2 regions of the Pseudomonas germanica genome follow, and region 2 is predicted to be linked to the other one. Evidence: predicted binding sites of a transcription regulator. Region 2 holds the regulator's gene; the other holds the start of a gene.
What was found. Region 2 encodes FliA, which starts transcription of late flagellar genes. Its sites were predicted from a motif close to CTAAAGTTTNNNNNNNNNNNGCCGNTAA; they were not measured.
Positions count from the first base shown of each region.

Region 1: the regulator FliA is predicted to act here: its motif matches at 1,790-1,817, upstream of J0G10_RS01660 (methyl-accepting chemotaxis protein).

Region 1 covers NZ_CP071586.1:355,734-371,889, forward strand. The annotation lists rRNA gene J0G10_RS01645 (23S ribosomal RNA) at 1-873, shown strand, start outside; rRNA gene rrf (5S ribosomal RNA) at 1,025-1,140, shown strand; rRNA gene rrf (5S ribosomal RNA) at 1,247-1,362, shown strand; partial or broken gene J0G10_RS29910 (PepSY domain-containing protein) at 1,434-1,670, opposite strand; gene J0G10_RS01660 (methyl-accepting chemotaxis protein) at 1,933-3,813, shown strand; gene J0G10_RS01665 (SRPBCC family protein) at 3,956-4,423, opposite strand; gene J0G10_RS01670 (amino acid adenylation domain-containing protein) at 4,446-7,838, opposite strand; gene J0G10_RS01675 (diiron oxygenase) at 7,852-8,781, opposite strand; gene J0G10_RS01680 (DUF3050 domain-containing protein) at 8,778-9,554, opposite strand; gene J0G10_RS01685 (GntR family transcriptional regulator) at 10,300-11,010, opposite strand; gene lapG (cysteine protease LapG) at 11,208-11,900, shown strand; gene lapD (cyclic di-GMP receptor LapD) at 11,915-13,861, shown strand; gene J0G10_RS01700 (hypothetical protein) at 14,204-14,542, opposite strand; gene J0G10_RS01705 (immunoglobulin-like domain-containing protein) at 14,690-16,156, opposite strand, start outside.
Region 2 covers NZ_CP071586.1:2,058,194-2,074,349, reverse strand. The annotation lists gene J0G10_RS09170 (CheW domain-containing protein) at 1-337, opposite strand, end outside; gene J0G10_RS09165 (ParA family protein) at 454-1,242, opposite strand; gene motD (flagellar motor protein MotD) at 1,286-2,176, opposite strand; gene J0G10_RS09155 (flagellar motor protein) at 2,189-2,929, opposite strand; gene J0G10_RS09150 (protein-glutamate methylesterase/protein-glutamine glutaminase) at 2,929-4,077, opposite strand; gene J0G10_RS09145 (chemotaxis protein CheA) at 4,127-6,403, opposite strand; gene J0G10_RS09140 (protein phosphatase CheZ) at 6,458-7,246, opposite strand; gene J0G10_RS09135 (chemotaxis response regulator CheY) at 7,265-7,636, opposite strand; gene fliA (RNA polymerase sigma factor FliA) at 7,803-8,543, opposite strand; gene fleN (flagellar synthesis regulator FleN) at 8,540-9,370, opposite strand; gene flhF (flagellar biosynthesis protein FlhF) at 9,487-10,827, opposite strand; gene flhA (flagellar biosynthesis protein FlhA) at 10,839-12,968, opposite strand; partial or broken gene J0G10_RS30285 (DUF6124 family protein) at 13,586-13,681, shown strand; gene J0G10_RS09110 (Ig-like domain-containing protein) at 13,822-16,156, opposite strand, start outside.

The sequences.
Region 1 (16,156 bases), 1.7 Mb from region 2:
GATGCAGTGTATCCGCGGCTAGACGGAAAGACCCCGTGAACCTTTACTATAGCTTTGCACTGGACTTTGAATTTGCTTGTGTAGGATAGGTGGGAGGCTTTGAAGCGTGGACGCCAGTTCGCGTGGAGCCATCCTTGAAATACCACCCTGGCAACTTTGAGGTTCTAACTCAGGTCCGTTATCCGGATCGAGGACAGTGTATGGTGGGTAGTTTGACTGGGGCGGTCTCCTCCTAAAGAGTAACGGAGGAGTACGAAGGTGCGCTCAGACCGGTCGGAAATCGGTCGTAGAGTATAAAGGCAAAAGCGCGCTTGACTGCGAGACAGACACGTCGAGCAGGTACGAAAGTAGGTCTTAGTGATCCGGTGGTTCTGTATGGAAGGGCCATCGCTCAACGGATAAAAGGTACTCCGGGGATAACAGGCTGATACCGCCCAAGAGTTCATATCGACGGCGGTGTTTGGCACCTCGATGTCGGCTCATCACATCCTGGGGCTGAAGCCGGTCCCAAGGGTATGGCTGTTCGCCATTTAAAGTGGTACGCGAGCTGGGTTTAGAACGTCGTGAGACAGTTCGGTCCCTATCTGCCGTGGACGTTTGAGATTTGAGAGGGGCTGCTCCTAGTACGAGAGGACCGGAGTGGACGAACCTCTGGTGTTCCGGTTGTCACGCCAGTGGCATTGCCGGGTAGCTATGTTCGGGAAAGATAACCGCTGAAAGCATCTAAGCGGGAAACTTGCCTCAAGATGAGATCTCACTGGAACCTTGAGTTCCCTGAAGGGCCGTCGAAGACTACGACGTTGATAGGTTGGGTGTGTAAGCGCTGTGAGGCGTTGAGCTAACCAATACTAATTGCCCGTGAGGCTTGACCATATAACACCCAAGCAATTTGCGTCGAAGAGACCAGATTGCGGTGTGTGAAGACGAAACGAACCGAAAGTTCGATGTTCACAAACACCGAAAGCTATCACATACCCAATTTGCTGAAGCGAGGCCATTTGGCCACGAGTCAGTACCCGAATTTCTTGACGACCATAGAGCGTTGGAACCACCTGATCCCATCCCGAACTCAGCAGTGAAACGATGCATCGCCGATGGTAGTGTGGGGTTTCCCCATGTGAGAGTAGGTCATCGTCAAGATTAAATTCCGAAACCCCAATTGCGAAAGCAGTTGGGGTTTTGTTTTAAGTAGAAACATCCGTTTTTGCTGGCTTGTTACCGTGTTGACGGGCCAGATAAAGAATTTCTTGACGACCATAGAGCGTTGGAACCACCTGATCCCATCCCGAACTCAGCAGTGAAACGATGCATCGCCGATGGTAGTGTGGGGTTTCCCCATGTGAGAGTAGGTCATCGTCAAGATTAAATTCCGAAACCCCTGTCTGCTAACGCAGACAGGGGTTTTGTCATTTCAGGGCCTGCAAAACCGATGATCAGAAAGCTTTACGTGTCTTGCTGATACGTCGGGCCTGCCATTTGCGCCACCAGATGTAGACGCCAGTCCCCGACAAGTCTGCAATCAAAGCGGCTAGCACCGTGATCATCACTTACCCCTTAACACCAATGATTCGACCTCCATGTAACGGCACCTGCAACCGGTAAAACTGCTCTCCCAACGTCCCCTGCCCAGCAATCTCCTGCCCTGACAAGCGCCCGTCCGTACCATGAAATCACAACCAGAATTTGCAATTGCCGCTCCAACATTGCTCCTGAAAAACACCGTGACGAACGCTCTGGCACGCCGTTGGGCGGGAATCTGGCAGAAATACCATCCATTTCCTGTGTGGCCCTAAGATTTCTCCGACACGTGCCGACAGACTGGTGAGACATGCGTGCACCAAAGTAGAGCGGCTAGTAGAACGCTGCCTGCACTGTACATGGAATGTTGCATCCGGAACGCATCCCCACTTTTGGCATAAGAAGTCCCATGAAATGAATCTCAAGTTCAGCCATAAAATCCTGTTGGCCGCCTCGGGCGTCGTGGTCCTGGCGTTCGCGCTGTTCACCCTCTACAACGACTATCTGCAGCGAAACACCATTCGCCAGAACCTCCAGTCTTCCGTGCAGCAGGCCGGTGATCTGACCGCCAGCAGCGTGCAGAACTGGATGAGCGGGCGGATTCTGGTGCTGGAAAACCTCGCGCAGAACGTTGCCCATCAGGGCAAGGACGCGGATTTCCCGGGCCTGGTCGATCAACCAGCGTTCACCTCGAACTTCCAGTTCACCTATGTCGGTCAGGCCAACGGTGTGTTCACCCAGCGCCCTGACGCGAAGATGCCGGACGGCTATGACCCGCGTCAGCGCCCTTGGTACAAGCAAGCAGTCGCTGCCGACAAAACCATGCTGACGCCGCCGTACATGGCGGCCGTCGGTGGCTTGGTGGTAACCATCGCCATGCCGGTGAAAAAGAACGGCGAACTGCTCGGCGTCGTCGGTGGTGACCTGAGCCTGGAAACCCTGGTGAAGATCATCAACTCGGTGGACTTCGGTGGCCTTGGCCATGCGTTTCTGGTCAGCGCCGACGGTCAGGTGATCGTCAGCCCGGACAAAGATCAGGTCATGAAAAACCTGAAAGACATCTACCCGAACACCAGCGTGCGCATCGAGAAGGGCAACCAGAACGTCGTGCTCAACGGTCAGGAACGTATTCTGTCGTTTACCCCGGTCAGCGATCTGCCGAATGCGCAGTGGTACATCGGTCTGTCGATCGATCGCGATAAAGCCTACGCCGCACTCAGCCAATTCCGCACCTCGGCGCTGATCGCGATGTTTGTTGCTGTGGCTGCGATTGCGCTGCTGCTGAGCCTGTTGATCAATGTGTTGATGCGTCCGCTGACCACCATGGGTCGTGCGATGCAGGACATCGCTCAGGGTGAAGGCGATCTGACCCGTCGTCTGGTGGTTGAGAGCAAAGACGAATTCGGTGAATTGGGCAGCGCATTCAACCAGTTCGTTGAACGGATTCACGCGTCGATTTCCGAAGTGTCCTCGGCAACCCGCCACGTGCATGACTTGTCGCAGCGCGTGATGGCGTCGTCCAACGCTTCGATCGTCGGTTCTGACGAACAAAGCGCGCGCACCAACAGCGTGGCTGCCGCTATTAACGAGCTGGGCGCCGCCACTCAGGAAATTGCGCGCAACGCCGCCGATGCTTCGCAACACGCCAGCGGCGCCAGCGAGCAGGCTGATGACGGTCGTCAGGTGGTCGAGCAGACGATTCAAGCGATGACAGAGTTGTCGCAGAAGATCAGCCTGTCGTGCACGCAGATCGAAACCCTGAACGCCAGCACCGACAACATCGGCCACATCCTCGATGTGATCAAAGGGATTTCGCAGCAGACCAACCTGCTGGCACTTAACGCCGCAATCGAAGCGGCGCGTGCCGGTGAAGCCGGACGTGGTTTTGCCGTGGTGGCGGACGAGGTGCGAAACCTTGCCCATCGCACCCAGGAGTCGGCGGAAGAGATCCACAAAATGATCACGTCGTTGCAGATTGGTTCGCGGGAAGCGGTGACCACGATGAACGCCAGTCAGGTGTCCAGCGAGCAGAGCGTGGAAGTGGCCAATCAGGCCGGTTTGCGTCTGGTCAGCGTGACTCAACGTATCGGTGAAATCGACGGCATGAACCAATCGGTGGCAGCGGCCACTGAAGAGCAGACCGCGGTTGTGGAAACCCTCAACGTCGACGTTAACCAGATCAACCTGCTGAACCAGCAGAGCGTCGCCAACCTCAATGAAACGTTGAAGGATTGTGATGCGTTGTCGCAGCAGGCCAATCGTCTGAAGCAGTTGGTCGACAGCTTCAAGATCTGACCTGAAGTCAGACCCCGTTATCGTTCATCGCGAGCAGGCTCACTCCTACAAATTAACCGGGCTCCATCTGAAGGAACCCGATCAACTGTAGGAGTGAGCCTGCTCGCGATAGCGGTCTAGAACTCCCCGCCAAGCTCAAGCCTTAAACAAACAGCTTCAGCACATTCCCCATCGCATCATCCGCAAACCCCTGCACAAAATCCTTGAACCCTGGCAGTGCCTCTTCACCGCCCGCAGCCGGCTCGGCAATGATCGTCCACGTCGCCCGAGACTTACCCGCGCCCAGCGATTCGACATTCATCGCCGCCCACAGATTCGCCACCCCCAACGTGTTGTAAATCGTCGTCCAGGTCATGCATCGGGCCTGCTCATCGCGGGAGTTGAGTTGCTCGACCACCACGTTGCCATCCTTGAAGCATTTTTTGCGCAGCGAGGACACACCCTCGCCGATTGTTTCGATGTGCGACAGCGCCGGAATGAAGCGGTCGAAACCGCCGAATTGGCCGACCACTGCCCAGACCTGCGCCGCGTCTGCCGGCACTTCTACCGAAGACGCAACGTGGTAGCCATGCGGGTTTTTGATCAGGGTGTCGGGTTGCAGAGTGCTCATGGTGTTGCTCCTGTTTGATGGATCAGATGAAGTTAATTTCTTTCAGGTAATCGCAGCCACGACGCAGCAGTGCCGGGGATTTCTGTGGGTAGTGCGCGCCCATCAACTGCACGCCGGCCTCAGCGTTGGCATGGCCAATCAGGGAGATGTCGCCGATGTCTTCTTCGAAGCCGTTGAGGTAGAAACCGAGCACGCCGAACAGCGCGTTGTCGGTATCGACACGCCCGAGCTGCTGCTGCCAGTCGGCGACGCTGACCAGTGCGAACTTGCTGCCGGTTTCGCGGAACGAAGCGACGTAGGCATCCCAGCTCAATGGCTCGGGGTTATGCAGGTTGAACACCGCACGTTCGGGTGAATAACGGCTGGCGTGGAAGGCAATGAAGCGGGCAAGAAAGTCCACTGGCATCAGGTCGAAATTCAGCGCGAAGGCCGGCACCTGGCCGAGCTGGATCGAGCCTTTGAGCATCAGCATCAAACGGTTTTTGTGCGGCTGACAAACACCGCTGAGGCTGTTGAAACTAATGTTGCCAGGGCGATACAGATTGACCCGTACACCGCGTTCCCGCGCCCGTTCGAGGATGCGTTCGCCGACCCATTTCGACAGGTTGTAGCCGTTGCGAATATAGATCGGTGGGGTCGTGGCGGCTGGCAGTTCCAGCACCCGTCCAGCATCGTCCACCGTGCTGGAAGCCGACAGCGTCGAGACGAAGTTGAAAACCTTTTTGCTCTGCCCTTCGCACAAGCGCAGCAGGGCGAAAATCGGTTCGACGTTGTCCGCCGCCAGCGACTCGTAATCGAGTACGTGATTGACGTTAGCGGCGTTGTGCACCAGTGCGCCGAACTCGCGATCCAGGCGCTGATAGTCGTCGTCATTCAGGCCCAACTGCGGGCGCGTAATATCCGCCGCGTAAACCCGCACGCGACTCAGATCCAGATGCTCCAGGCGGTTTTCACGCAGTGACTCGGCAAAGCGTTGCGCCGCAGTTTTACCGCCGCCGTCGCGCACCAGACACGCCACTTCGCTGGCGCCCCAACCGAGCAGCGCCTCAACGATGTGCACGCCGACAAAACTATTGGCGCCGGTTACGATGACTTTATGCACATCGCCCATGTGGCTGATCGGCAGTGGCTCGATTTCCAGTGCACGCTCGGCGTCGGCCATGGCCTGGGCGCTGAGTACGGCGCTGTCATCGGTGCCGCGTACCAGCGTTGCCAGTTTGATGATGGTCGGCAGTTCGATGAAGCGGTTGATCGAAATGCTACGCCCGAACTCCTCACGCAAACGCAGCAACATGCGCGAGAGCAGAATCGAGTGGCCACCAAGATTGAAGAAGCTTTCGTCAGTGGAAATGTCGCTGCTCGGCAGCTCCAGCAACTCCGCCCAGATCTCCAGCAACAGCGCTTCATCGGCATTCACCGGCAGGCATTTCGGCCCGTTGTCCTGCACGCTCACTGGCAGTTCCAGCAGTGCTTTGCGATCGACTTTGCCGTTGCTGGCGAACGGCATGCTCGCCAGCTCGGTCCACGCCACCGGTTGCATGTAGTCCGGCAAAAACTGTCTGGCGTGGGCTTTCAGCGCGTCGCGTGCGGTGTCCGATTGCGCTTGTGCGAGGAACGCGAGAATGCGCCGCTGACTGTCGATCACCACCGCCATTTGCCGGTACAACTGGCTCTCGCGCAGGCAGCGCTCGATCTCTTCCGGCTCGACCCGGAAGCCACGGATTTTTACCTGATTGTCGCGCCGCCCGCACAGTTCGATACCGTGCTCGCCCCACCTGGCCATGTCGCCGCTGCGGTAGGCGCGCAGCGTTTGGCCGTCCGGCAATTGCAGGGTCAGATAACGCTCGGCGGTCTGCGGCGGATTGTTCAGATAACCGAGGCAAACACCGGGGCCGATGATGAACAATTCGCCGACGGTGTGCTCCGCCACCGGTTGCAAATCGTCATCGAGAATCAGCACTTGGCTGTTGGCGATTGGTGCCCCGAGGGTGCGGTTACTGTCGCCCGGTTTGAGCTGGCGCGCGGTGATCAGTACGGTGGCTTCGGTCGGGCCGTAAAGGTTGTGCAGTGTGCCTTGACGGGTCAGTTGCTCAATGACAAACGGCTCGCAGACATCGCCGCCGGTCATCACTTGCACGCCTTCCAGTTGCTCCAGCGGCAGGATGCTCAACAGCGCCGGTGGCAGGAATGCGTGGGTCAGGTGTCGGCGGCGGATCAACGCGACCAGTTGCAATGGATCGCGCCGTTGCGTGTCGTCCGGCACCACCAGTTCGGCACCTTCCAGCAGGGTCGGGAAGATGTCGATCAGTGACGAATCGAAGCTCAGCGACGAGAACTGCAAGACCCGACTCTCGGCCTGCAATTGCACGTAATCGGCGTACCACGCGGTGAAGTGCGCGAGGTTGGCCTGACTGAGCAACACGCCTTTCGGATGTCCGGTGGTGCCCGAGGTATAGAGCGCCATGCACGGTGCATCAAGGTCGGGACGGCGGCGCATTAGCGGTTGGCTGAGATCTGCCTCTGAGCTGTCGATGCGGCTGACGTCCAGCCCCGCCAAGGATGCGCTGAGCGGATGCTCGCCATCATGCAGCAACAGCAGCGCGCCAGCATTTTGCAGAATGTATTGCTGACGCTGTAACGGATGACTCGGCTCCAGCGGCAGATACACCGCGCCGCTGCCGAGGATCGCCAGAATCGAGGCGAACAGCGCCGGGCTTTTTGGCAGGCAAATGCCGACCACCCACGGTTTTGGCTGTTGCTCGAGCAAGGGCAGCAACCGCTGCTGAAGCGCACGACTGTGAGCGTGCAGTTGGCGATAGCTGATCGACTGTTCGGCGATGTGTAGCGCCGGGCGTTCAGCGTGGTGGATCAAGCTTCGTTGCAGGCGCTCGATCACCGGGATCTGCGCCTCTTCCAGCAGTGTGAGATTGGTCGTGTCGTTGCGGCGATGGACGTAAGCCAGGCTGTCGAGGAACAGCAGGTTTTCCATTCTCTCGAAATCCGGCGCAGTCACTGACGCGGCCTGCTGCAGATAGTCAGCATCACGGGAGAAGCGGCTGACCAGCAACGCCACTTCATCGACCACCTGCGTCAGCACCCGTTGCCGCAGCGCCTGCCCATTGCCGGACGGCTCATCGCCAATCGGCACGCGGCTGATCAGTGACGAGCCAAGGAAACACAGCAAATCGAGTGTCGGCAAACCGGCATGGCTCTGCACGCCGACACCCAAACGCAGATGCAGGTGCGGGATCGAGCAGAAATCGCCGGCGCCGATAAAACCATCGTCGATGATCAGATCCACCGTCGCTGCACCGGCAGCGCTGCGCTGCAATGAGTGACCGTGTTGTTCCAGTTCCTGCGCCAGGTCGGTCATCGCCTGGCTGGCGCCAATCAGCAAAATGTCGAGACGTTTCATGTCGGCCTCCTCATCAAACCAGGTAATCGCGTAACGCGTGCTGCACGCACGGCGTGTCGAGCAGCGAGCTGTTGTGGAAGAACTTGACGATGTTGCCCACCAGCGGATGGTGGCGATTGATCGGGAACGCGAGCCCGGCCATCTCGTCCCTGAGCGAGCGGCGGGTGGTCTCGCTGACCGGCAGTGCGTCGATCAGGCGCAGGTCGAAGGCTTTCTGGATGTCGTTGGTCAGGTAATGGCCGATGAACACCGGCAGAATCTGCGCGATGGTTTCGCGATCCGCCGCGTTGGCGGTGTGCCAATAGATGCGCACCATCCGCGCCCAGAAACTCGAATGGCGACCTTCATCGAGCAAGTGATCGGCCATCAGGCCTTTGATCGACGGCTTGACCGTGTCGTCGCGTGCGAACGCCGCGACATCACCGGTCACGGTGTTTTCGGCGATGGCCACGCAGATCAATTCGACCGCGCTGCGCAGGTGCTCTGGCGCCAGCGCTACTGCCGCAGGAATCGCCCGGCTCAGTTCGATTTCATCGGGGAGCTGAATCGGTTCGATGCCGGTCATCGCCACTGTTTGCTGCATGAAATCCATCGCCACGAGGGCGTGGTAATCCTCGTCGACCACCACGGTCATCGCGTCGTAACGACAGGCAAACGGGAAGGCCACGGCGAAGCGATTCTTGGCGATGCTGCGCGCGGTCTTGTCGACGATCTCGGTCTCGAAAATCACCACGTCGTTGATGAATTTGTACAGCGTCTGTACCAAGGCGAAATCACGCTGTTGCGGGCACTCGCGCAGGAAGGTTTCGCTGAGTACCAGCGGCTGACGACTGAGCGGATAGATCAGCCGTTCGTCGTCTTCGAGTACGCGTCGCGGGCGGGTGCGGATGGTCGCGCGATTCTCCCAGGCGTCGGCAAAGGATTGATAGTCAGCAGCGTTCATTGGGTCACCTCTGCCAACGGCTCGCGCATGCTTACGCGCAGGCCGTCCCACAAGGCGATACGGCTTTCCACGGCGGCAATGGCGCTGGCGTAGACCTCGGCTTCACGTTGCGGGTCGCCGTCGACCAGGCGCTCGAGCAGGTGTTCGGCCGCCGGGCCGTGGTCTTCGGAGTCGACCTCGATGTGCCGTTCCAGGTAATAGCGAAAGGTCGGCGCCTGTTCGATACCGATGCCCCAGTCGTCAAGAATGCGCTGGAACATGGTCGGGATCACGCTCTCGCGACCATGCAGAAACGCCGCCGCCACGCTGTGTCCGGGAGCATGCAGGGCGGTACGCAAAGTATCGCGGACAAACTGCGCGGCAGCCGGATCAACCTCGACGCTTTGCAGCGCGACGTCATAGCTCACGCCTTCCTGTTGCAGGGCGACAAAGCGCTCTACGGCGGTGGTACTCGCGCCGATTTCGCGCATCGCATCCAAGTACAACTCGAAATGGCTGTAATGCCCCTCGGTCAGGCGATCATCCGATTCTTCACCGAGAACGATCTCGTTGATCAACCGCGCGGCGTGAGGGTCACGCGGCGGTAGCCAGGGCAAACGCGTGCAGGTCAGTTCCTGCTGCAGGCGTTTGGTCAGCGACATGAAATCCCACACGGCAAATACATGGGTTTCCATGAAACGACGCAATACCGATAACGACGTGATCTCGGAAAAGATCGGGTGAATGCTAAGTTCGGCTTTCTTCAGGGTGAGTTGGTGCTTAGTGGGCATCATGATGTCCTTTATCGTTGATATTAAATGGAACTGCTCTGCAACTGCGCAATCAATGGAATTACGACTTACTTGTTTTCTGTCGACGGACGACAGCCTTCCTTCCTGATAGGTAAGTGCGGATCGATATACCTTTGACATGACTTCATGTCTGCCCATAAAGCGCTGCTGCTGCTCCGCAGGCATTGGGCTGCTGCCGAGGTGAAGGGTGAAGTTCAAACTTGGCGAAGAAAAGCTAATACACCGACAAAGTGTTTAACAAGTATATTTTTAATTATTTTAAGTTGGCTGTTTTTTGAAGTTGAGTTGTTCCAATAAAACTTTCAAATAAAGTTTTATTTGGGCGTAGTTGCTCCTTTCGGCGAATAACGGCCAAAATTGCTCAAGAAGAGTGAATGCCTCACTCGAAGCAACTTTCCAGTAATAAGAGTTGAATGATTTAAAAGGGGCGGAAGTTGGCCGTGACCCCGCGCCATGACTTCCTTTTTCCCGTGGCAAGGCTCCTTCCGTAGGTTCCTGGTGCGGGGACTGCGCCGGCAGGGCGGCGCGTCGCCCGTTCTTTATGGGGTGGCGGCTCAAGAGTGCGGGTAAATTTGCGCCACGGCTATGACCGATTCATCAGCGGTAACTTGCAAATATCGGACTGAACGGCGCAGGGAGGTTAGAGCGGACATGTGGATCCGCCCAGCAGAGGGCTGGCGGATCGCTTGGGGATTTGTAAGCGGGTGATTCGCGGGGCGGTGCGCGCTCAGCGCGCAGCTTGGCGGTTTTGCGCGGCAGGGGTAGCGAGATAACGAGTAATCACTTCGACACCGCGATTGAGGTGCTGCTCGAGGAGTTTGATCGACAGTTCAGTGTCGCGATCCAGCACGGCTTGCAACATCGCCCGATGATCGTCCTGGGACAATTTGCCCAGGCCCATGGCCTCAAGGTTGAAGCGCAGAAAACGCTCCTCTTCGTTTAGCCCGTCTTCAACCAGTCGCAGTAAGCGTTGGTTGGGCGCCTTGCTGTACAGGGCCATGTGGAACAAACGGTTGAGTCGGCCGATTTCCGTGTAGTCGTGTTGCGCCTCGAGCTCTTCGATGTACCCGGCTGCGCGTGCGTGGTCGGCAGCGGTCAGCAGCGGAATCGATTGCCGCATGGCTTCGGATTCGAGCAGGATGCGCAGCTCGTAGGTTTCGGTAGCATCACCCTGAATCAATGGCGCAACCACTGCACCTTTATGCGTAGTAACGCTCAGCAGTTCTTGGGCTTCGAGCTGGCGCAACGCTTCGCGCACCGGCATGCGGCTGACACCGAAAAGGTCGGCCAGATCCTGCTGGCGCAGCGCCGTGCCACAGGGCAGACGACCGTCGAGGATTGCTGAGCGCAGGGTTTCTTCGATCACCGAACGGGCCAGATGAGCAGGAATCGGTCCATCGACTTTAATGCTGTGCAACGGTTTGGGCTTCTGTGTCACGACTACGCACCCTGTATGTCGGCCTGGTTTGGATCCAAATTACACTAGTGATTGCTCTACAGGTTGTCAAACCTTGTAAAACATCGCTGTGCCAACTGAAGTTTAGCGTGCCGAGTATGATCTCATGGTGCCATTGTTTTTTGTCGGGCTAAGCTTCACCATCAAACGCTTTCCTTCCTGCCCCCTGGAAACCTGCTGTGGCGGTACGTTTCGCGATCCCCCGGACTCTGCGCTGGCTAGGCTGCGCACTGCTGCTGGCCGGCGTCATGCTGGGCGGTCTGCATGCCGATTGGGATTTTTCCACGATCAGCCGCAAAGCCACGGCACTCTACGGGCCGCTGGGTGCCGGCCAGCAGCGCATTGATGCCTGGCAGAATCTGTTGGCCACGCAGAAACAGGTCAGCGAGATGGAAAAGCTCAAAGTGGTGAACCTGTTCTTCAACAAACAGGTGCGCTATGTCGAAGACATCGATCTGTGGCACGAGGTCGATTACTGGGAAACGCCGATCGAGGCGCTGTGGAAGGGCGCCGGCGACTGCGAAGACTATGCGATCGCCAAGTATTTCAGCTTGCGTCACCTTGGGGTTTCCAGTGACAAGCTGCGCATTACTTATGTCAAAGCGTTGCGCCAGAACCGCGCGCATATGGTCCTGACTTACTATGCCACCCCCGATGCCATGCCTCTGGTGCTCGACAGCCTGATCGACCCGATCCAGCCGGCGTCGCAGCGAACCGATTTGCTGCCGGTCTACTCTTTTAATGCTGAAGGGTTGTACCTGCCAGGCGCCAAGGGCAACAAGAAGGTCGGAGATACCAAACGCCTGTCACGCTGGCAGGATGTGTTGAAGAAAATGCAGGCCGAAGGTTTCCCGGTCGAAACGACTAACTAGGAGCATGCGCTCAGATGTCTTTGTTCAAACAGCTGTTGATCGCTATCTGTCTGTTCCTGGTGGTCGCCTTCACCGGCAGCTTCATGGTCAGTCTGGAGAGCTCGCGCACCCAGTACGTCAACCAGTTGCGTTCCCACGCCCAGGACGCCGCGACGGCGCTGGCGTTGTCGCTGACGCCGAATATCGACGACCCGGCCATGGTCGAGTTGCTGGTCAGCTCGATTTTCGACAGCGGTTATTACGCGAGCATCCGCGTGGTCGATCTGAAGACTGACCAGACGATTGTTGAGCGCAACGGCATTCCGGCCGTCACCAATGTGCCGGACTGGTTCGTCAAGCTGATCGGGCTGGAGCCGGCCGGTGGCGACGCGCTGGTCAGCCGTGGCTGGGAGCAGGCGGCGCGGGTCGAGGTAGTCAGCCATCCGATGTTTGCTGTGGCCAAATTGTGGCAGAGCGCATTGGGTAGCCTTGGCTGGCTGCTGATCTGCGGGGCGATCAGTGCCGTGCTTGGCGCGCTGCTACTGCGTCGGCAATTGAAGCCACTGGATTACATGGTCAAGCAGTCCCACGCCATCGCCCGTCGCGAATTCCTCAGCCTGCCGGAATTGCCGCGCACACCTGAATTGCGCCGCGTGGTGCAGGCGATGAACCAGATGGTCGAGAAGCTCAAGGCGCTGTTCCAGGAGCAGGCCGAACGTAGCGAAAAACTGCGCGCCGAGTCCTATCAGGACAATCTCACCGGGCTGGCCAACCGACGTTATTTCGAGATGCAGTTGCACAACCGGGTGAGCAACCCGGAGCAGGCCAGTTCCGGTTATCTGCTGCTGTTGCGGGTCAAGGATCTGGCCGGGCTCAACCAGCGCTTGGGCGGTCAGCGCACCGATGAATTGTTGAAGGCTGTTGGCGAACAACTGTCCCGCGAATGCGCCAAATACCCGGAAACCCAGAACCTCGTCACCCGTATTCGTGGCGGTGAGTTTGCCGTGCTGGCGCCGGGGCTGGTCCGTGAGGAAGCGCTGCAACTGGCGCAGAACCTCGACAGCGCTTTGAGCAGTCTGCACGCCACCGGGGCGACCGACGTGGCTGCCGTGGCGTCGATCGGCCTGGCGCCGTTCACCCACGGTGATTCACCGCAACAAGTACTGACGCTCGGCGATCAGGCGCTGGCGCAAGCTGAAGGTCAGGGCGAGCAGAATTGGGCGTGCATCGATCAGAGCCTGACGGCGGATGTCGGCGACGATCACCATGCCTGGCATCGCTTGCTCGATCAGGCCTTGAGTCAGCAGCGTTTCGAGCTGTATTTCCAGCCAGTGGTTGCCGCTGCAGACACGCAGCTGGTGCTGCATTACAAAGTGCTCTCGCGCCTGCTCGATGATCAGGGCAAGACCATCCCGGCCGGGCGCTTCCTGCCGTGGCTGGAACGCTTCGGCTGGACTGCACGGCTTGACCGCTTGATGCTCGAACGCGTGCTGGAGCAGATGAAAGGGCACGAAGATTCGCTGGCGCTGAACTTGTCCTCGGCGACCCTGGCTGATCCGCAGGCACTGAACAAAGTCTTCGAGATTCTGCGCGCGCATTCCAACCTGGGCGAGCGCTTGACCCTGGAAATCGGCGAGGAGCAATTGCCCGAACAAGCGGTGCTGGAGCAGTTGACCCGGCGCCTGCGCGAACTCGGTTTCTCTCTGAGCCTGCAACGCTTTGGTGGTCGCTTCAGCATGATCGGCAACCTGGCGCGGCTGGGGCTGGCGTACTTGAAGATCGATGGCAGTTACATTCGTGCGATTGATCAGGAGAGTGACAAGCGTCTGTTTATCGAGGCGATCCAGCGTGCGGCGCACAGCATTGATCTGCCGCTGATTGCCGAGCGGGTCGAGACGGAAGGGGAGTTGTCGGTGATTCGCGAGATGGGCTTGTATGGGGTTCAGGGGCAGTTGTTTGGTGAGCCTCGGCCTTGGCGGTGAGATTGCAAAAGCCATCCTCACCCTAGCCCTCTCCCAGAGGGAGAGGGGACTGATCGTGGGATATTGATGTAATACGCCGACGTGAACGATTTGCGCTGAATCCATAATCGACTCGATTTCTCAGGTCGATGTATAGCGCCAGACTCCTCGGTCGACCCCTCTCGGTCAGGGAGAGGGGACTGATTAGGGGATATTCGGGAAATACGCCGACGTGAGCGATTTGCGCTGAATCCATAATCGACCCGGTTTTTCAGGTCGATGTATGACGCCAGACACCTCGGTCGGCCCCCTCTCCCTCGGGGAGAGGGCTGGGGTGAGGGTAGGCTTTTGATACCGGGTGGATCAGATCAACCCGCCCTCATCCTCATCGATCAACTGGCTCAACCCGCCCAACGCCTCACGCGCCTGGGTCCGGTCCATCAACTTGGCCTGAGCCGCCGGCGGCAGGTCGGTGACGCGGATCACGCCCTTCTGGGTCAGCACCTGAATCAGGTCGTCGAGTACCCGAATCATTTCGAAGTCGCTCTGCTTGAGCTGTTTCAGGCTGGTTTCCACCACTTCATTGGCGAACCAGGCCTGGATTTCATGGCTGTCGGCCGGCAGCGTTTCCGTGGCCTCGGCGTAGGCCGCGGCTTCCACGCGAATCAACAGACCTTGCGCATCGCGTTGCACGTAAAACATTGAGCATCCCTCAGAAATGAACCAGCGTCATGCTGTCAGCAGCATAGCCAACTGTGCGCGAGTATGCGGTGCGGCGACGCGATCGTCACCGGTCCGGTCAGCACAAACGTGACGGCCGCCCCATCGGGGCGGCCGTTTTGTTCACTATCAGCTGTTGTTGTGGTCGACCTTGATGGTCGGGTCGCTGCCGGCAATCAGGTTGTGAATGTTGGCGCTCGACCAGTTGTTGCCTTCCAGTTTGATCGTCACGTCCGGGGTTGCCGCCGCAGCGTCGCCGGAGTTGAACTTGCCCGCCGAGCTGACTTGCAGCGACGACGTGCCGTCGACCGTGGTGATCTTCAGGAAGTTGTCGATGGTGCTGCCGGTCTCGCCCTGCAGCAGATCACGCAGATCGATGCGGTCACCTTCGCTGGCCTTGAAGTCCTTGATCACGTCGTTGCCGGTGTCGCCCGCCTTCCAGACGAAGGTGTCGGCACCCGAACCACCGATGAGGATGTCATTACCCTGACCGCCGATCAGCGTGTCGTTGCCGGTGCCGCCGAGCAGGATGTCATTACCTTTGCCGCCATCGAGCAAATCGTTGCCGCCCGAGCCGAACAGGATGTCATTGCCCGCGCCGCCCAGCAGGGTGTCGTTACCATCGTGCGCGCCGGAGACATCGAACGCCTGATAGTGCTCGGTGATGTACTGGTGCACGTTGCTGGTGGTGACTTTGCTGACATCGACCCCGGTTTCTTTGGCAACGAACGCCTGCATCGCCTGATAACCCTCGCCGGCAATGCCGTTGAAGCTGACCAGATCGCCGAACAGGATGTCATTGCCGTCGCCACCGCTGACGGTGTCGTTGCCCGGCAGCGTCGCTTCGGTGTGGCCGATGATCGAGTTGGCCAGATCCTTCGGATCAATGTTGGTCTGCGGCGTTTTATCCGTATCGTACGGCTTCAGATCGTTGAGGCTGACATCGTTGTTCAGTCCGATAGCCTCGACGTTCGACAGACCGTTGAGCAAGGCAAAACCACTGGTCGAGTTGCTGGTCGTTGACGAGTTGGTGCTGTTACCGGTACCCGCCAGACTCGACAACTCATAAGTGCCGTCGCCCTGCGCGTGGATGGTGCCCAGATTAGAGCTGCTCCAGCCCCACCACGAAGTGTAGGTTTGCAGGGTCACGGTGCCGGCGCTGTTGATCGTCAACGCGTGGGTATTGTCGATGTAAGTGCTGAAGGTGTCGCCCGGCTTGTAGTTGCTGGTTTTCACCACATCGTCGAGCTTCACGTTGCCGTACAGCGTCGGGTTGGTCTGCTCGCCGCTCTGGTAATAGGTCGGCTGGCCGTCGGTGATGAAGTACGTAAGGTTCTTCGCGCCGGTGTTGGCCACAGCGTCAGCGCTCTGGAACCAGTTGGCCGTGGTCTTGAACACGTCCTCGTAGTTGGTGCCGCCGCCGGAGGCCATCGAGTCCAGTACCGCTTTGAGTTGCGTCAGCGCGTTCGGGTCGTTGAGGTTCACCGACACCGACTTGTTGACCTGGGTATCGAAGTCGACGAGGAAAATGTTCACCGTGCCCGAATTGCTGCCGCCCAGGCTCTGCTTGAGACTGTTGAACACCGACGTCAGCGA
Region 2 (16,156 bases):
GTTCCGGCGCGGTTTTCAGCAATTGGGTTTGCAGCAGCGGTGCCAATGTCGAGACCGGCGCGCGAACCGGCTCGGCTTCTTCAATCAATGTAACCGATGCCTTGGCGACCGGTGCGGCGGCAGGCGCAACAACCGGTGCGACAGGTTTGGCAGCCTTCTGCGCGTCACGCGCCTGCTCTTCCAGCACTGCGGCCTGAAACTCGTCCAGCGCCTCGGTACTTTCTTCGACAACTTCGACTGGCGTCGGCAACGCGTCAGGAATTTCCTGGAGCAAACTGTCCAGATACGACTGCAAGGCCAACTGCGGCTTCGACGTCAACTTCAAAGGCCGGTTCATGCACAGTCCCCTGTAGGAGCTGCCGCAGGCTGCGATCTTTTGATCTTTTCAGGAGCGCCACTAAGCAAGATCAAAAGATCGCAGCCTGCGGCAGCTCCTACAAGGTTCAACGTCATTCAAGCCACCTGCGGAACAAGTTGTTGCGCCAACAGATGCTTGAGCAGCGCGCGATACGCCAGCACGCCACGGCTCTTGCCGTCGAATTGCGAAGGCGTGACACCGGCACGGCTGGCGTCGCGCAGACGGGTGTCGACCGGGATGTAACCCTGCCAGATCTCGTCGGGGAATTTGTCGCGCAGCACGCGCAAGGTATGCATCGATGCCTGGGTACGACGATCAAACAGGGTCGGCACGATGCTGAACGGCAGCGCCTGTTTGCGCGAGCGGTTGATCATCGCCAGGGTGTTGACCATGCGTTCCAGGCCTTTGACGGCCAGGTGTTCGGTCTGCACCGGGATCACCAGTTGCTGGCTCGCCGCGAGGGCGTTGACCATCAGCACGCCGAGCAACGGCGGGCTGTCGATGACGGCGTAATCAAAGTCCTGCCACAGCTGCGCCAGACTCTTGGCGATCACCAGACCCAAGCCACTCTGTCCCGGCGACTGCCGCTCAAGGGTTGCCAACGCGGTGCTCGATGGCAGCAGGGAAATGCGTTCGTCGCTGGTCGACAACAGCAACTGCCCCGGCAGGCCTTGCGGCACGCTGCCCTTGTGCAGAAACAGGTCGTAATTGCTGTGTTCCAGGCTGTCGGGGTCATAGCCGAAATAGCTGGTCATCGAGCCGTGCGGGTCGAGATCGACCACAACCACGCGCTTGCCCGCCTCCGCCAGCAATCCGGCTAAAGCGATGGAAGATGTGGTTTTACCGACACCACCCTTTTGATTGGCGACTGCCCAGACTCTCATTCGGTTCGTTCCTCCCGGCCGATATGCTCGACCGAGACATAGCTCAGCGTGTTAATGCGGGTGACGGAGAATTGACGGCACTCTCGCGTCCCGGCGTCTTGACCGGGGTCGGTGCAGTTTGTGTGCCAGCACGCTTCAACGCAGCATCCGGTTGCGCATGGGCGGTTCCAGTGCCGGTCAGGCTGCGGCGCACATCGAGGTTTCGCGACACCACCAGTACGACGCGACGGTTCTTCGCGCGGCCTTCAGCGGTGGCGTTGTTGGCCACCGGCTGAAACTCACCGTAACCCACTGATGCCAGGCGACCAGGGTTGACGCCCTGCATCGCCAGCATGCGCACGATGCTCGCCGAGCGCGCCGAGGACAGCTCCCAGTTGGTCGGGTACTGCGCAGTGCGGATCGGTTGATCGTCGGTGAAACCTTCGACATGGATCGGGTTATCGAACGGTTTCAGAATCGCTGCAACCTTGTCGATGATGTTGAAGGCGATGTCACTCGGCATGGCGTCGCCGCTGCCGAACAACAGGCTGGAGTTGAGCTCGATCTCGACCCACAACTCGTTGCCGCGCACGGTCATCTGATTGGAGCTGATCAAATCGCCGAACGCGGCGCTGATGTCATCGGCGATGCTTTTCAGCGGATCGCTGGCACCGGCAATACCGGCGTCAACCTGCTCAGCGTCCTTGACCAGCGGCTTGGCCGGGGTCACGGTCTTCGGTCGTTCATCGCCAATCGGGATCGGTTTGAGCGAGCGGTCGGAGTCGGTGAAGACGCCGATCAGCGCTTCGGAAATGACTTTGTACTTGCCTTCGTTGATCGACGAAATCGAGTACATGACCACGAAGAACGCGAACAGCAGCGTGATGAAGTCAGCGTAGGAAACCAGCCAGCGTTCGTGGTTTACATGCTCTTCCTGGTGGCGACGACGTGCCATGAGGTTATTCCCTTAATCCATGAAGCCTTGCAGCTTCAACTCAATGGAGCGAGGGTTTTCACCTTCGGCGATCGACAAGATCCCTTCCAGCAACATTTCGCGATAACGCGACTGCCGCAACGCGATTGACTTCAGCTTGGCCGCCACTGGCAGCAACACCAGGTTGGCACTGGCCACGCCGTAAATGGTCGCGACGAAGGCCACGGCAATGCCGCTGCCCAATTGCGTCGGATCGGCGAGGTTGCCCATCACGTGGATCAGGCCCATCACCGCACCGATGATGCCGATGGTTGGCGCGTAGCCGCCCATGCTTTCAAAGACTTTCGCCGCTTCGATGTCACGGGCTTCCTGGGTGTAGAAGTCCACTTCGAGGATGCTGCGGATCGCTTCCGGCTCGGCGCCATCGACCAGCAGTTGCAGGCCTTTGCGCGAGTAGTTGTCAGGTTCGGCATCAGCCACGCCTTCCAGACCCAGCAGGCCTTCCTTGCGCGCGGTGAGGCTCCAGTTGACGACGCGATCGATACCACCGGCCAGATCGACCCGTGGCGGAAACAGGATCCACGCCAGAATCTGCATGGCGCGTTTGAACGCGCTCATCGGCGATTGCAGCAGTGCGGCACCGATGGTGCCGCCCAGTACGATCAATGCCGCCGGGCCGTTGGCCAGCGCACCGAGGTGACCACCTTCAAGGTAGTTACCACCGATGATGGCGACGAACGCCATGATGATCCCGATAAGGCTTAAAACATCCATCAGAGACACGCCTCGACAATGTGCTTGCCGATGTCGTCGAGGCTGTACACCGCGTCGGCGAGGTCGGCTTTAACGATGGCCATCGGCATGCCGTAGATCACGCAGCTTGCCTCATCCTGTGCCCACACCGCGCTGCCGCCCTGCTTGAGCAGACGCGCGCCTTCACGGCCGTCGGCGCCCATGCCGGTCAACACCACCGCCAGAACTTTGTCGCCGTAGGATTTCGCCGCCGAACCGAAGGTGATGTCCACGCACGGCTTGTAGTTCAGACGTTCGTCGCCCGGGAGGATTTTCACCGCGCCACGGCCGTCGATCATCATTTGCTTGCCACCCGGCGCGAGCAACGCCAGGCCCGGACGCAGGATGTCGCCATCCTCGGCTTCCTTGACGCTGATGCGGCACAGCTTGTCGAGACGCTCGGCAAAAGCCTTGGTGAACGCCGCCGGCATGTGCTGGATCAGCACGATCGGCGCCGGGAAATTCGCCGGCAATTGCGTCAGCACGCGTTGCAGCGCCACCGGGCCGCCCGTCGAGGTACCGATGGCAACCAGTTTGTAGGCTTTGCGTTTCGGCGCTGGCGACGAAGCGCTGGCGGCCGGAATACGGCTTGGAGCAGGTGCATGCACAGGCGCGGGTGTCGGACGTGCCGGTGCGCTGGTGCTGTGGCTGCTGAAGCTGGATGGCGCCGGAGCAGGCGTCGGTGCCGGCGCTGCGGCTGGAGCCGGCGCACTGTAAGCACTGAAACGACGGTTACTGCGCGAGATGCTATGCACCTTTTCGCACAGCAACTGCTTGACCTTCTCCGGGTTACGCGAGATGTCTTCGAAATTCTTCGGCAGGAAATCCACCGCACCGGCGTCCAGCGCATCCAGGGTGACCCGGGCGCCTTCGTGCGTCAGCGAGGAGAACATCAACACCGGGGTCGGGCAGCGCTGCATGATGTGCCGCACCGCCGTGATGCCGTCCATCATCGGCATCTCGTAGTCCATGGTGATCACGTCCGGCTTGAGCGCCAGCGCCTGATCAATCGCCTCTTTACCGTTGGTTGCGGTGCCGACCACCTGGATGCTCGGATCCGCTGAAAGAATTTCCGAGACGCGGCGGCGGAAAAAACCCGAATCGTCCACCACCAGGACTTTGACTGCCATAAACACTCCATTAGGTGCAGCGGGACGTTGTCGCCCCGCCGCCCCGGATTCAAATACGCCGTGCGGCGTAACGCTTGAGCATGCTTGGAACATCGAGAATCAGCGCGATGCGGCCGTCACCGGTAATGGTGGCGCCGGACATGCCCGGAGTGCCCTGCAGCATTTTGCCCAATGGCTTGATGACCACTTCTTCCTGACCGACCAGTTGATCGACGACAAAGCCGATCCGCTGCGTGCCCACCGAAAGGATCACCACGTGGCCTTCACGCTGCTCTTCGTGAGCGGCGGAGCTGACCAGCCAGCGCTTGAGGTAGAACAATGGCAGCGCCTTGTCCCGCACGATCACCACTTCCTGACCGTCGACGACGTTGGTGGTCGACAGGTCGAGGTGGAAGATTTCGTTGACGTTGACCAGCGGGAACGCAAACGCCTGATTGCCGAGCATGACCATCAGGGTTGGCATGATCGCGAGGGTCAGCGGCACCTTGATGACGATCTTCGAGCCCTGGCCCTTGGTCGAGTAAATGTTGATCGAACCGTTGAGCTGGGAAATCTTGGTCTTCACCACGTCCATGCCGACACCGCGGCCGGACACGTCGGAGATCTCAGTCTTGGTCGAGAAACCCGGGGCGAAAATCAGGTTGTAGCACTCGGTATCGCTCAGGCGATCGGCTGCGTCCTTGTCCATCACACCGCGTTTTACCGCGATGGCGCGCAGGACGTTCGGGTCCATGCCTTTGCCGTCATCGGAAATCGACAACAGGATGTGGTCGCCTTCCTGCTCGGCGGCCAGAACAACACGACCGCCACGGGCCTTGCCCGATGCCTCGCGCTCTTCCGGCGACTCGATGCCGTGGTCAACAGCGTTGCGCACCAAGTGGACCAGCGGGTCGGCCAGGGCCTCGACAAGGTTTTTGTCGAGGTCGGTTTCTTCGCCCACCAGTTCCAGGTTGATCTCTTTCTTGAGCTGACGCGCGAGGTCGCGAACCAGACGCGGGAAGCGCCCGAAGACCTTCTTGATCGGCTGCATCCGCGTCTTCATCACCGCGGTCTGCAAGTCAGCCGTGACCACGTCGAGGTTCGACACGGCCTTGGACATGGCTTCGTCGCCGCTGTTGAGGCCCAGGCGCACCAGACGGTTACGCACCAGCACCAACTCGCCGACCATGTTCATGATTTCGTCGAGACGCGCGGTGTCGACCCGCACGGTGGTCTCGGCTTCGCTAGCCGGTTTTTCCGGTGGCGGCGCAGCGGCGGCACGGGCCGGAGCCGGTGCAGCAGCGGCAGCCGGTTTCGGCGCTTCGGCTTTCGGCTCAGGCTTGGGAGCTGCCTTTGGCGCAGCAGCCGGAGCGGCCGCAGCCTTGGCGGCAGGCGCAGCCACCGTGGAAGCAGCGCCGGCAGTCGCGGCGCCAACGTCAGTGAACTTGCCTTTGCCGTGCAATTCGTCGAGCAGCGATTCGAACTCGTGATCGCTGATCAGATCGCTGCCGGCTGCGGCGGCTGCCGGCGCGGCTGGCGCAGCCGGTGCCGAGGCGATCGCCGATTCCAGTGCTTCAACGGCAAAATTGCCCTTGCCATGCAGTTGATCGAGCAGGGCTTCGAATTCGTCGTCGGTGATATCCGAGCTGTCGCCCGCCGCCGGGGCTACCGCAGCCGCTGCGGTCGGAGCCACGGCATCCGCCGCGAACTGGCCTTTGCCATGCAACTGATCGAGCAAAGACTCGAACTCGGCGTCAGTGATTTCGTCGCTCGCGGCTTCAGCGGCCGTTTGCGCAGGTGCAACAGCGGCCGGGGCTTCAGCTTCAGCCTTGACGGCGTTCAGCGAGTCCAGCAGTTGTTCAAATTCGTTATCGGTGATGTCGCCAGACGCGTCGCCTTCGACGACCAGTTCTTCGATCATCTCGGCCACCGGCGATGCCGGGGCGGCATCCGCCGATTGCGGTTCGGCCAGACGCGCCAGGGCGGCCAGCAGTTCCGGGGTGGCAGCGGTGATCGGTGCACGCTCACGGACTTCGCTGAACATGCTGTTCACCGCGTCCAGTGCTTCGAGGACAACGTCCATCAGTTCTGCATCAACGCGACGCTCACCCTTGCGCAGGATGTCGAACACGTTTTCGGCGATGTGACAGCACTCCACCAGCTCATTGAGCTGAAGGAAGCCGGCGCCCCCTTTTACAGTGTGGAAACCGCGAAAAATTGCGTTGAGCAGATCTGCGTCATCCGGACGGCTTTCCAGCTCGACCAGTTGTTCGGACAGTTGCTCAAGAATCTCGCCGGCCTCAACCAGGAAATCCTGAAGGATCTCTTCATCGGCGCCGAAGCTCATTAATGGGGTGCTCCTACAGGTCTAAAAACCCAAAAAACCTAAAATTCCACAACTCTAGAATCCGAGGCTGGATAACAAATCGTCCACATCGTCCTGACCGGACACAACGTCTTCTCGTTTATCGGCATGAATCTGCGGACCTTCACCCTGCGAGAGATGTTTTTGTGGATCTTTTTCTGCAAGCATCGCGGCGCGGTCATGTTCGATGCCCGCAAAGCGGTCGACCTGACTGGCCATGAGGACGAGTTTGAGCAAATTGCTTTCGACTTCGGTGACCAGTTGGGTCACACGCTTGATCACCTGACCGGTCAGGTCCTGGTAATCCTGGGCCAGCAGGATGTCGTTGAGATTGCTCGACACCGCACGGTTGTCCGTGCTGCTGCGTGACAGAAAACCGTCGACCCGGCGCGCCAGCTCGCGGAACTCTTCAGCCCCGACCTCGCGACGCATGAAGCGACCCCAATCGGCGCTCAAGGTCTGCGCTTCATCAGCCAGACTGTTGACCACCGGCGTGGCGCTTTCCACCAGATCCATGGTGCGGTTGGCCGCGGCTTCTGTCAGCTTGACCACATAGCCCAGGCGTTCGGTGGCGTCGGTGATTTGCGACACTTCCTCGGCCTGCGGCATGTTCGGATCGATCTGGAAGTTGACGATCGCACTGTGCAGTTCACGTGTGAGCTTGCCGACTTCCTGGTACAGGCCACGGTCACGGGTCTGATTGAGCTCATGGATCAGTTGCACAGCGTCGCCGAACCTGCCTTTTTCAAGGCTTTCGACCAGTTCGACCGCGTGTTTTTTCAGGGTCGACTCGAAATCGCCCTGTGAAGATTCGTTATGCTCCATAGCTCCCCCGCGCGTTCATCAGCCGATGCGTTCGAAAATCTTCTCGATTTTGTCTTTCAACGCCTGAGCCGTGAAAGGTTTGACTACGTAGCCGTTTACACCGGCCTGAGCGGCTTCAATGATCTGCTCGCGCTTGGCTTCTGCAGTCACCATCAGCACTGGCAGGTGCTTGAGTTTTTCATCGGCACGCACGTGGCGCAGCAGGTCGATACCGGTCATGCCCGGCATGTTCCAGTCCGTTACCAGAAAGTCGATGCTTCCGCTGTTGAGCACTGGAATGGCAGTCACGCCATCGTCAGCCTCGACGGTGTTGGTGAACCCAAGATCACGCAGCAGGTTCTTGATGATCCGCCGCATCGTTGAGAAGTCATCAACGATGAGGATTTTCATGTCTTTGTTCAATTCGACCTCCAAGCAGTCTTAAACGCGCCCAGCACCTGGACGCGCCACTTCAATCAATCGGCGCAGCACTCGAAGACTGTCTGGAGCACAACAGAGCAAGACCGGTGCCGTTCATCACCGCACCAGCCTCGTTCGCAGTGTCCCCACACTGCCTTCAGCGCGCTCGCCACTCCCCCAAACGCCCCCGCAAACGGGCCGCGCACTGGCTGTGTAACTGGCTGACCCGCGATTCACTGACGCCAAGGACTTCACCGATCTCCTTGAGGTTCAGCTCTTCGTCGTAGTACAGCGCCAACACCAGTCGCTCACGCTCCGGCAAATTGGCAATCGCGTCCGCCAACGCTGCCTGGAAACGTTCATCTTCCAGATCGCGTGACGGCTCCATATGAGCACTCGCGCCATCCTCGTGCAGCCCTTCGTGTTCGCCGTCCTGCAACAGGTCGTCGAAACTGAACAGGCGACTGCCCAAGGTGTCATTCAAAATCCCGTAGTAATCGTCGAGACTCAATTGGAGTTCGGCCGCAACCTCGTGATCTTTAGCATCACGGCCGGTTTTAGCTTCAATTGAGCGAATCGCGTCGCTGACCATACGGGTATTGCGGTGAACCGAGCGTGGCGCCCAGTCCCCTTTGCGCACTTCGTCGAGCATCGCACCGCGGATTCGTATGCCCGCGTACGTTTCGAAACTGGCGCCTTTGCTGGCGTCGTATTTGGTCGAGACTTCAAGCAGGCCGATCATCCCGGCCTGGATCAGGTCTTCGACCTGCACACTCGCCGGCAAGCGCGCCAGCAAGTGGTAGGCAATGCGTTTGACCAGTGGCGCGTAACGCTCGATCAACTCGTACTGCGCGTCACGTGCCGACTTCTTGTAGTAGTTCATACCGCTTGCGGTCATAGCACGGGCCCTGCCGTTTGCTGCACGAGGCGCTCGACGAAAAACTCAAGATGGCCACGCGGGTTGGCGGGCAGCGGCCAGGTGTCGACCTTCTGCGCGATCGCCTTGAACGCCAGCGCGCACTTGGAACGCGGAAAGGCTTCGTACACCGCGCGCTGCTTCTGCACCGCTTTACGCACGCTTTCGTCGTAAGGCACGGCGCCGACGTATTGTAGGGCCACGTCAAGAAAGCGATCCGTGACCTTGGTCAACTTGGCGAACAGGTTGCGCCCTTCCTGCGGGCTCTGCGCCATGTTGGCGAGGACGCGGAAGCGGTTCATGCCGTAATCGCGGTTGAGCAGTTTGATCAGCGCGTAAGCGTCAGTGATCGAGGTCGGCTCATCGCAGACCACCAGCAACACTTCTTGCGCGGCGCGAACAAAACTGACTACCGAGTCACCAATACCCGCAGCAGTGTCGATCACCAGTACATCGAGATTGTCACCGATGTCGCTGAACGCCTGAATCAGGCCGGCATGTTGCGCCGGGCTCAGGTGCACCATGCTTTGCGTGCCGGACGCCGCCGGCACGATGCGAATGCCACCGGGGCCTTGCAACAGCACGTCGCGCAGCTCGCACCGGCCTTCGATGACGTCGGCCAGCGTGCGTTTAGGGGTCAGCCCCAACAATACGTCAACGTTCGCCAGACCCAGGTCGGCGTCCAGCAGCATGACCCGACGGCCAAGCTCTGCCAGCGCCAGCGACAAGTTCACTGACACGTTAGTCTTGCCGACGCCACCTTTGCCGCCGGTCACCGCGATCACCTGTACGGGATGCATGCTGCCCATGTTATTTCTTTACCTTGTCTTGCATAGACGGAGGCCACATTACTGGCTGCGCGTTCACAACCGGAACAATGCATGGCAGACCATCGATGTAGGTACAAAAACTGTTCATGAATACCTCAGCCTACCTGCTTGGTCGGGCTGTGATAGATATCAGCGAACATGTCAGCCATGGCTTCTTCGCTGGGTTCTTCCTGCATTTGCACGCTGACGGCGCGGCTGACCAGTTGATGACGGCGCGGCAGATGCAAATCATCCGGAATCCGTGGGCCATCGGTCAGGTACGCGACCGGCAATTCATGACTGATCGCCAGGCTCAACACTTCGCCAAGGCTGGCCGTTTCATCCAGTTTAGTCAGGATGCAGCCGGCAAGCCCGCAACGCTTGTAACTGTGATAAGCGGCGGTTAGAACCTGTTTCTGGCTGGTGGTTGCCAAGACCAGATAATTTTTTGAACGAATGCCACGCCCGGCCAGACTTTCCAGCTGCATGCGCAGGGCCGGATCGCTGGCTTGCAGGCCGGCAGTATCGATCAACACCACGCGTTTGCGCAGCAGTGGATCCAGCGCTTGCACCAGCGATTGGCCCGGATCGACGTGGGTCACTGGCACATTGAGAATGCGGCCCAGCGTCTTCAGTTGTTCCTGAGCGCCGATACGGAAACTGTCCATGCTCACCAGCGCGACATTCTGCGCGCCGTATTTGAGCACATAACGCGCGGCAAGCTTGGCGAGTGTAGTGGTCTTGCCCATGCCGGCAGGGCCGACCATGGCAATCACACCGCCCTCTTCCAGCGGCTCGACTTCCGGTACGGCAATCATCCGTGCCAGGTGCGCGAGCAACATGCGCCAGGCCTGACGCGGTTCTTCGATATCGGTGATCATCGCCAGCAGATCGCGCGACAACGGGCCGGACAGACCGATACGTTGCAGACGGCGATACAGGTTGGCTTGCGCCGGACGGCTGCCTTGCAGCTGATTCCAGGCCAGGGTGCCGAGCTGAACTTCCATCAGCTCGCGCAGGCTGTTCAATTCAAAGCGCATCGAATCCAGTGCACGCGGATCGACACCGCCGGAGGACTGTGCAGGTGCCGGGGCCGGACGCGCCGGAGCGGCGTAAGTCGGCTCGGTCAGGGGTTCAGCGGCGGTCAGCGGCAGGCCGGCCGTCAACGGCAGCCCGGCGAAAATCTGGCGATTGCTGTTGCCGTCGGCTTCGCCACGCAGGCTCAACTCGGCCTGGGCGGTGACGATGCGCGACTGGGTCTTGCGCAGCTCGTCTTCGAGTTCCATGTTCGGAACCCGTGGCGCCAGCGCCGACAATTTGTAATCCAGTGCCGCCGTCAGCTCGACGCCGCCGGCAATGCGGCGGTTGCCAATGATGGCGGCATCAGCGCCCAGCTCATCACGAACCAGCTTCATGGCCTGACGCATATCGGCGGCAAAGAAACGCTTAACTTGCATAAACCACTACCTCAGCCGTTGGGCCCTACTGTCGCAACGATGGTCACTTGCTTGTTGTCCGGTATTTCCTGGTAGGCCAGCACATGCAATCCAGGGACTGCGAGGCGGCCAAAGCGCGAGAGCATCGCGCGGATCGGGCCGGCTACCAAGAGGATCACCGGCTGACCTTGCATTTCCTGACGCTGCGCCGCTTCGATGAGCGAACGCTGCAGCTTCTCGGCCATGCTTGGCTCCAGCAGAACACCCTCTTCCGAGCCTTGTCCTGCCTTCTGCAGACTATTGAGCAATATTTGTTCCAACCTTGGTTCCAAGGTGATCACAGGCAGCTCGGACTCAGTGCCTACAATGCTTTGGACGATGGCGCGCGATACGCCGACCCGCACAGCAGCCACCAGCGCGGCGGTATCTTGACTCTTCGCGGCGTTGTTGGCGATGGCTTCGGCGATGCTGCGGATATCGCGCACCGGCACATGTTCGGCAAGCAGCGCTTGCAGCACTTTGAGCAGCTGCGACAACGTGACCACGCCCGGCACCAGCTCTTCTGCCAGTTTCGGCGAGCTTTTGGCCAGCAATTGCATAAGTTGCTGCACTTCTTCGTGGCCGATCAGCTCACTGGAGTGCTTGTACAGAATCTGGTTCAAGTGGGTCGCGACCACGGTGCTGGCGTCGACCACGGTGTAACCGAGCGATTGTGCCTGGGCGCGCTGGCTGATTTCGATCCATACCGCCTCGAGGCCGAAAGCCGGATCTTTGGCGTTGATACCGTTGAGCGTGCCGTAGACCTGGCCTGGGTTGATCGCCAGTTCGCGGTCCGGGTAGATCTCGGCTTCGGCGAGGATCACGCCCATCAGGGTCAGGCGATAGGCGCTTGGCGCCAGATCGAGGTTGTCGCGGATGTGCACGGTCGGCATCAGGAAGCCCAGATCCTGCGAGAGCTTCTTGCGCACGCCCTTGATCCGCGCCAGCAATTGCCCGCCCTGGTTGCGATCCACCAATGGAATCAGGCGATAACCGACTTCCAGACCAATCATGTCGATCGGCGTCACGTCGTCCCAGCCCAGCTCTTTGGTTTCCATGGCGCGGGCCGGCGACGGCAGCAAATCCTGCTGGCGCTTGACCTCTTCCAACGCCACGACTTTAGCGACGTTCTGCTTTTTCCAGAACAGGTACGCGCCACCAGCGGCCAGCGCAGCCATGCTCAGGAACGAGAAGTGCGGCATGCCCGGCACCAGGCCCATGACCGCCATCAACCCGGCGGCCACGGCCAGCGCTTTCGGCGAGGCGAACATCTGGCGATTGATCTGTTTGCCCATGTCTTCCGAACCGGAAGCACGGGTCACCATGATCGCCGCCGCTGTTGATAACAACAGTGATGGCAATTGCGCCACCAAACCGTCACCGATGGTCAGCAAGGCATAAACCTTGCCGGCATCGCCGAAGCTCATGTTGTGCTGGAAGATACCCACGGCCATACCGCCAATGAGGTTGATGAACAGAATCAGCAGGCCGGCAATGGCGTCACCACGGACGAATTTGCTGGCACCGTCCATCGAACCGTAGAACTCGGCCTCTTGGGCGACTTCCTGACGGCGCATCTTGGCTTGGTTCTGGTCGATCAGACCGGCGTTAAGGTCGGCGTCGATCGCCATTTGTTTGCCGGGCATCGCATCGAGAGTAAAGCGCGCGCTCACCTCGGAAATCCGTCCGGCACCCTTGGTGACCACGACGAAGTTGATGATCATGAGGATCGCGAAGACCACGATACCGACCACGTAGTTACCGCCGATCACCACCTCACCGAAGGCCTGAATCACCTTACCGGCAGCGGCGTGGCCGTCCTGACCGTGGAGCATCACCACCCGCGTCGAGGCCACGTTCAACGCCAGCCGCAACAGCGTCGCGACCAACAGAATCGTCGGGAACACGGCGAAATCCAGCGGCCGCAGCGCATACACGCAGACCAGCAGGACGACGATCGACAGGGCAATGTTGAAGGTGAAGAACACGTCGAGCAGGAACGGCGGCACCGGCAACATCATCATCGCCAGCATGACCAGCAGCAACAACGGCACGCCCAGATTGCCTCGACTGAGGTCGGCAACGTTTGTGCGAGCAGTGTTGAATAACTGAGAGCGATCCACCGGTTTTCCCCGTTCCTTTAAAGCAAACTTTTGACGCCCAGAGCGGGCTCACGGCGGGTACTGCAAGAAGCTTTCCAACTTTGACCGGGGAGAGAAAACATGACCAATGTAGACCTTCGCCTGCTCGCGGTAGCGGTTTGTCTGGTTCGAATTGATCGACTGAAAAATCCTCATCGCGAGCAGGCGAAGGCCTACAGGGCATTGCATTCCAGATGTCAGATTGAAATGCATTCCAAAATGTGGGAGCGAGCCTGCTCGCGAAGGGGCCCTTATGTCCGGCACAAATTTTTCGATTTAAACGAAGCTGTTTAAAAGACACCTGCAGACACGGTCTCAAGGCTACAAATCCTTGCGCCATTGCCTACAGCCAAGCCAGAATCCGCCGGCTTGTGCGCCTTGGGGTCGGGTTCTATTGTGGTCCGGTCGCTGACGAATCAGCGATCGGGTCTCGCAGCCCGTCGATCTCTGGACGCACAACACCCGCTTTTTTATGGCGGCTGTACGTGGGAGACCTTCGGGTCTGCCGGTTCTAGAGTCCCGGTCTGCGACCCGCGTATAGCTGCCACCTTCATTCGTCTCGCAGCGAACGTTGGCAGCTCCAATGACTCTAGGAGCAGTCGCAGCGCAGGACGCTGCTGGGTATCGCGCAATTGATCATGCTCGGCGAGTTGGCGGTGAATCGGGTGATGGATAATCTGGAATTGCCGAATTAACGCCTGACTACCGTGCAGAAAATCGTTCCCGTACTATGCGCGGGAACGATCCACAGTGATGGCTCCAGAACGGCTTGCCCCGCCCGGAAAGCCGCTGAAAGCGTTGATCGCCGCCACTTTCAGCCATGACGCCTATCTGACTACGTCGGGAAATACCCCATTGCCCGAGAGCGAGTCGCCCCATCAGATAAAAACACGTTGCGACTGCCCATGGCCCCGTTGCTCACCAGCAACGAATGTTCGATTGCATACAAGTGCGGGTATGAAAGATTGACCGACACAAACCGCCCGTAATACAAGCCCCGCCCGCCATAGATGGGCGTCACGTCAACAAAGTTGTTATGCAAAATCCCCCATCCCATGGGTTGTCCACTGTTGTCCATGCTAACGGCACCGAACTGCCTGAACCAGGCGCCGGCCTCAGCTGCAGTCATGAAGGTATTGTTCAATATCAGCCGGTAGACATTCATCACCCGCACCGGATAAGAAACCTGGTTTTCATCGGCATCCGTCACAGTGATAGTGGTTGATTGATTACTTAGCCCCGACACTTTGCCATTGGCATCGACCGATGCTATGCCCGCATTGGCTGAACGATAGGTGTAAGGCGGCCGCCCGCCCGTTGGAACGCGCACTTGCACATTGTTGACAACCTCGCGCTCGCGTAATCCATACGCTGTGCCGCCCAACAGTTTCCAGCCATTCAAAAGCATCGTTTGCGTATCAATTGCCAGTTTTTCTGTGACTTTGACGGTATACCGCGCCACAGGAAGCACCAATGCCGTGTCCTCATCATCCGTGCTTTTCAGTGCTATTTTGCAGGTCAACGCACATCCAGAAAGATCCTTCAGAGAGTAGAACCAGCTTCGCGCCGCCTTGACGCTGATGCCTTGAGTCACTTCTTCGGCAGTCAACGCGGTACCGGGGCGCAATACCAACGGCTCAACGCCCTCGCTGCTGACCATGATCCAGACGCGCTGCCCGACCTCGGCAATCGGCAGCGGCGGCTTGACCACACATGTGAGGTCAGTCTGGATGATTCTCAGATCGATCAGCGGTACAGCACCGGCTTCGACGATATGCGGCCGAGTCAGGACGGGATCACCGTCACTGATTGTCTTGACCGTCAACATCAACGGCCTGGACTGGATCGTCTTGCCATTTCTGATCAGCTCGTAAAGGACTTCAACCAGTTTTCCCAGATTTTCCGCAATGAATGAAGGCCGCAGCACAAAGAATGCAACGTTGTCAGCATTCAACGGTAGAGGAGCAAACGTCGGCGAACCCTCCCCCGGCGCCCCTTTGACCAGCAAACGCACTTGATCACCCGGGCGCGGACTGGCCACATGGACTCGCGCTCGGGCACCGTCATTATTTTCCAGCGGGTCAAGTACGCCATCAGGCGCACGGCGTACAGTTGGCGGCTGCAACGACTGCGCCGGATCGCCGATATACAACTCGAGCAACGCGGATGATTGCGGCAGTTCGTCTGGCCGCTCGATCCACCAGAGCACACTGAAAAACTGCTCCCGATAGAACTTGATAGCTTCGCCGTCCAGCCAAAATTCCAGATCTTTGTCTACCCGGGTTTGATCAATCGGCAACTTGTCCCGAAAAACTACCCCGCCCGCATCGCCCCGCCCCTCCACATGCACCACATCGCCCAGGCGGGTATACGAAGCTGCTGCAACCTGAATATCCGTTCCGTACGGCACATGCGCAGGATTGAGCACACCATCAATGGCGCTAATGACCACCGGCGCAGGCAAGACAGGTTTGAAATCGTCTACACGTGCATACAGCTTTTCCGATACCAACGCAGGATTCAACGTGGCATGGCTGACCTCATACGAGACACCGACCGACCCTCGGATCAATGGAGCGATGTTGTTGCCAGTGACATTAAAGGCAATGGCCTGCCCTACCAACCGGTCGCTGACGTCGCGATACGTCTGATACAGGTGCGGGCGTCCGGAAGCACTGGTCCCCATCCAAGTCAATGTGACTCTGAAACCCTTTTTGATCCGGTCATCGGGACCGCACAACACCACGGTCTGACTTAGCGCAGGATCCAGAGTGCCGCCCACCAGATCCGTCATCCACGGTGCCGGCAGTCGCAACGTCTTTCCTTGCAAGGTGAAAATATAGATCTCTGAACGATCCGGCTCCCCCTCATCTTTGATGCGCCGGTAATCCACTTGCACCTGCCCGGACGCACTGGCAAGCACTATCGGATTGGGAATTTTGAAAGACTGAATCCCGATACGAGTAATCGATTGCTCTTCATTGTGCTCGACCACCTCTCCGCTTTGCGCCGTAGCCGTCCATTGAAGCCGGAGTTTTTGCCCCTTCACAAAACCAGTGCGCGTAATGATCTGAACTTCCAGGTCGTCGAATCCAACCTCATCAAGGCTGACCAGATCTTCATCGGCGAGAGGAACGAATACCGGATCGAGCCAGTTTTTGTCTGGATCG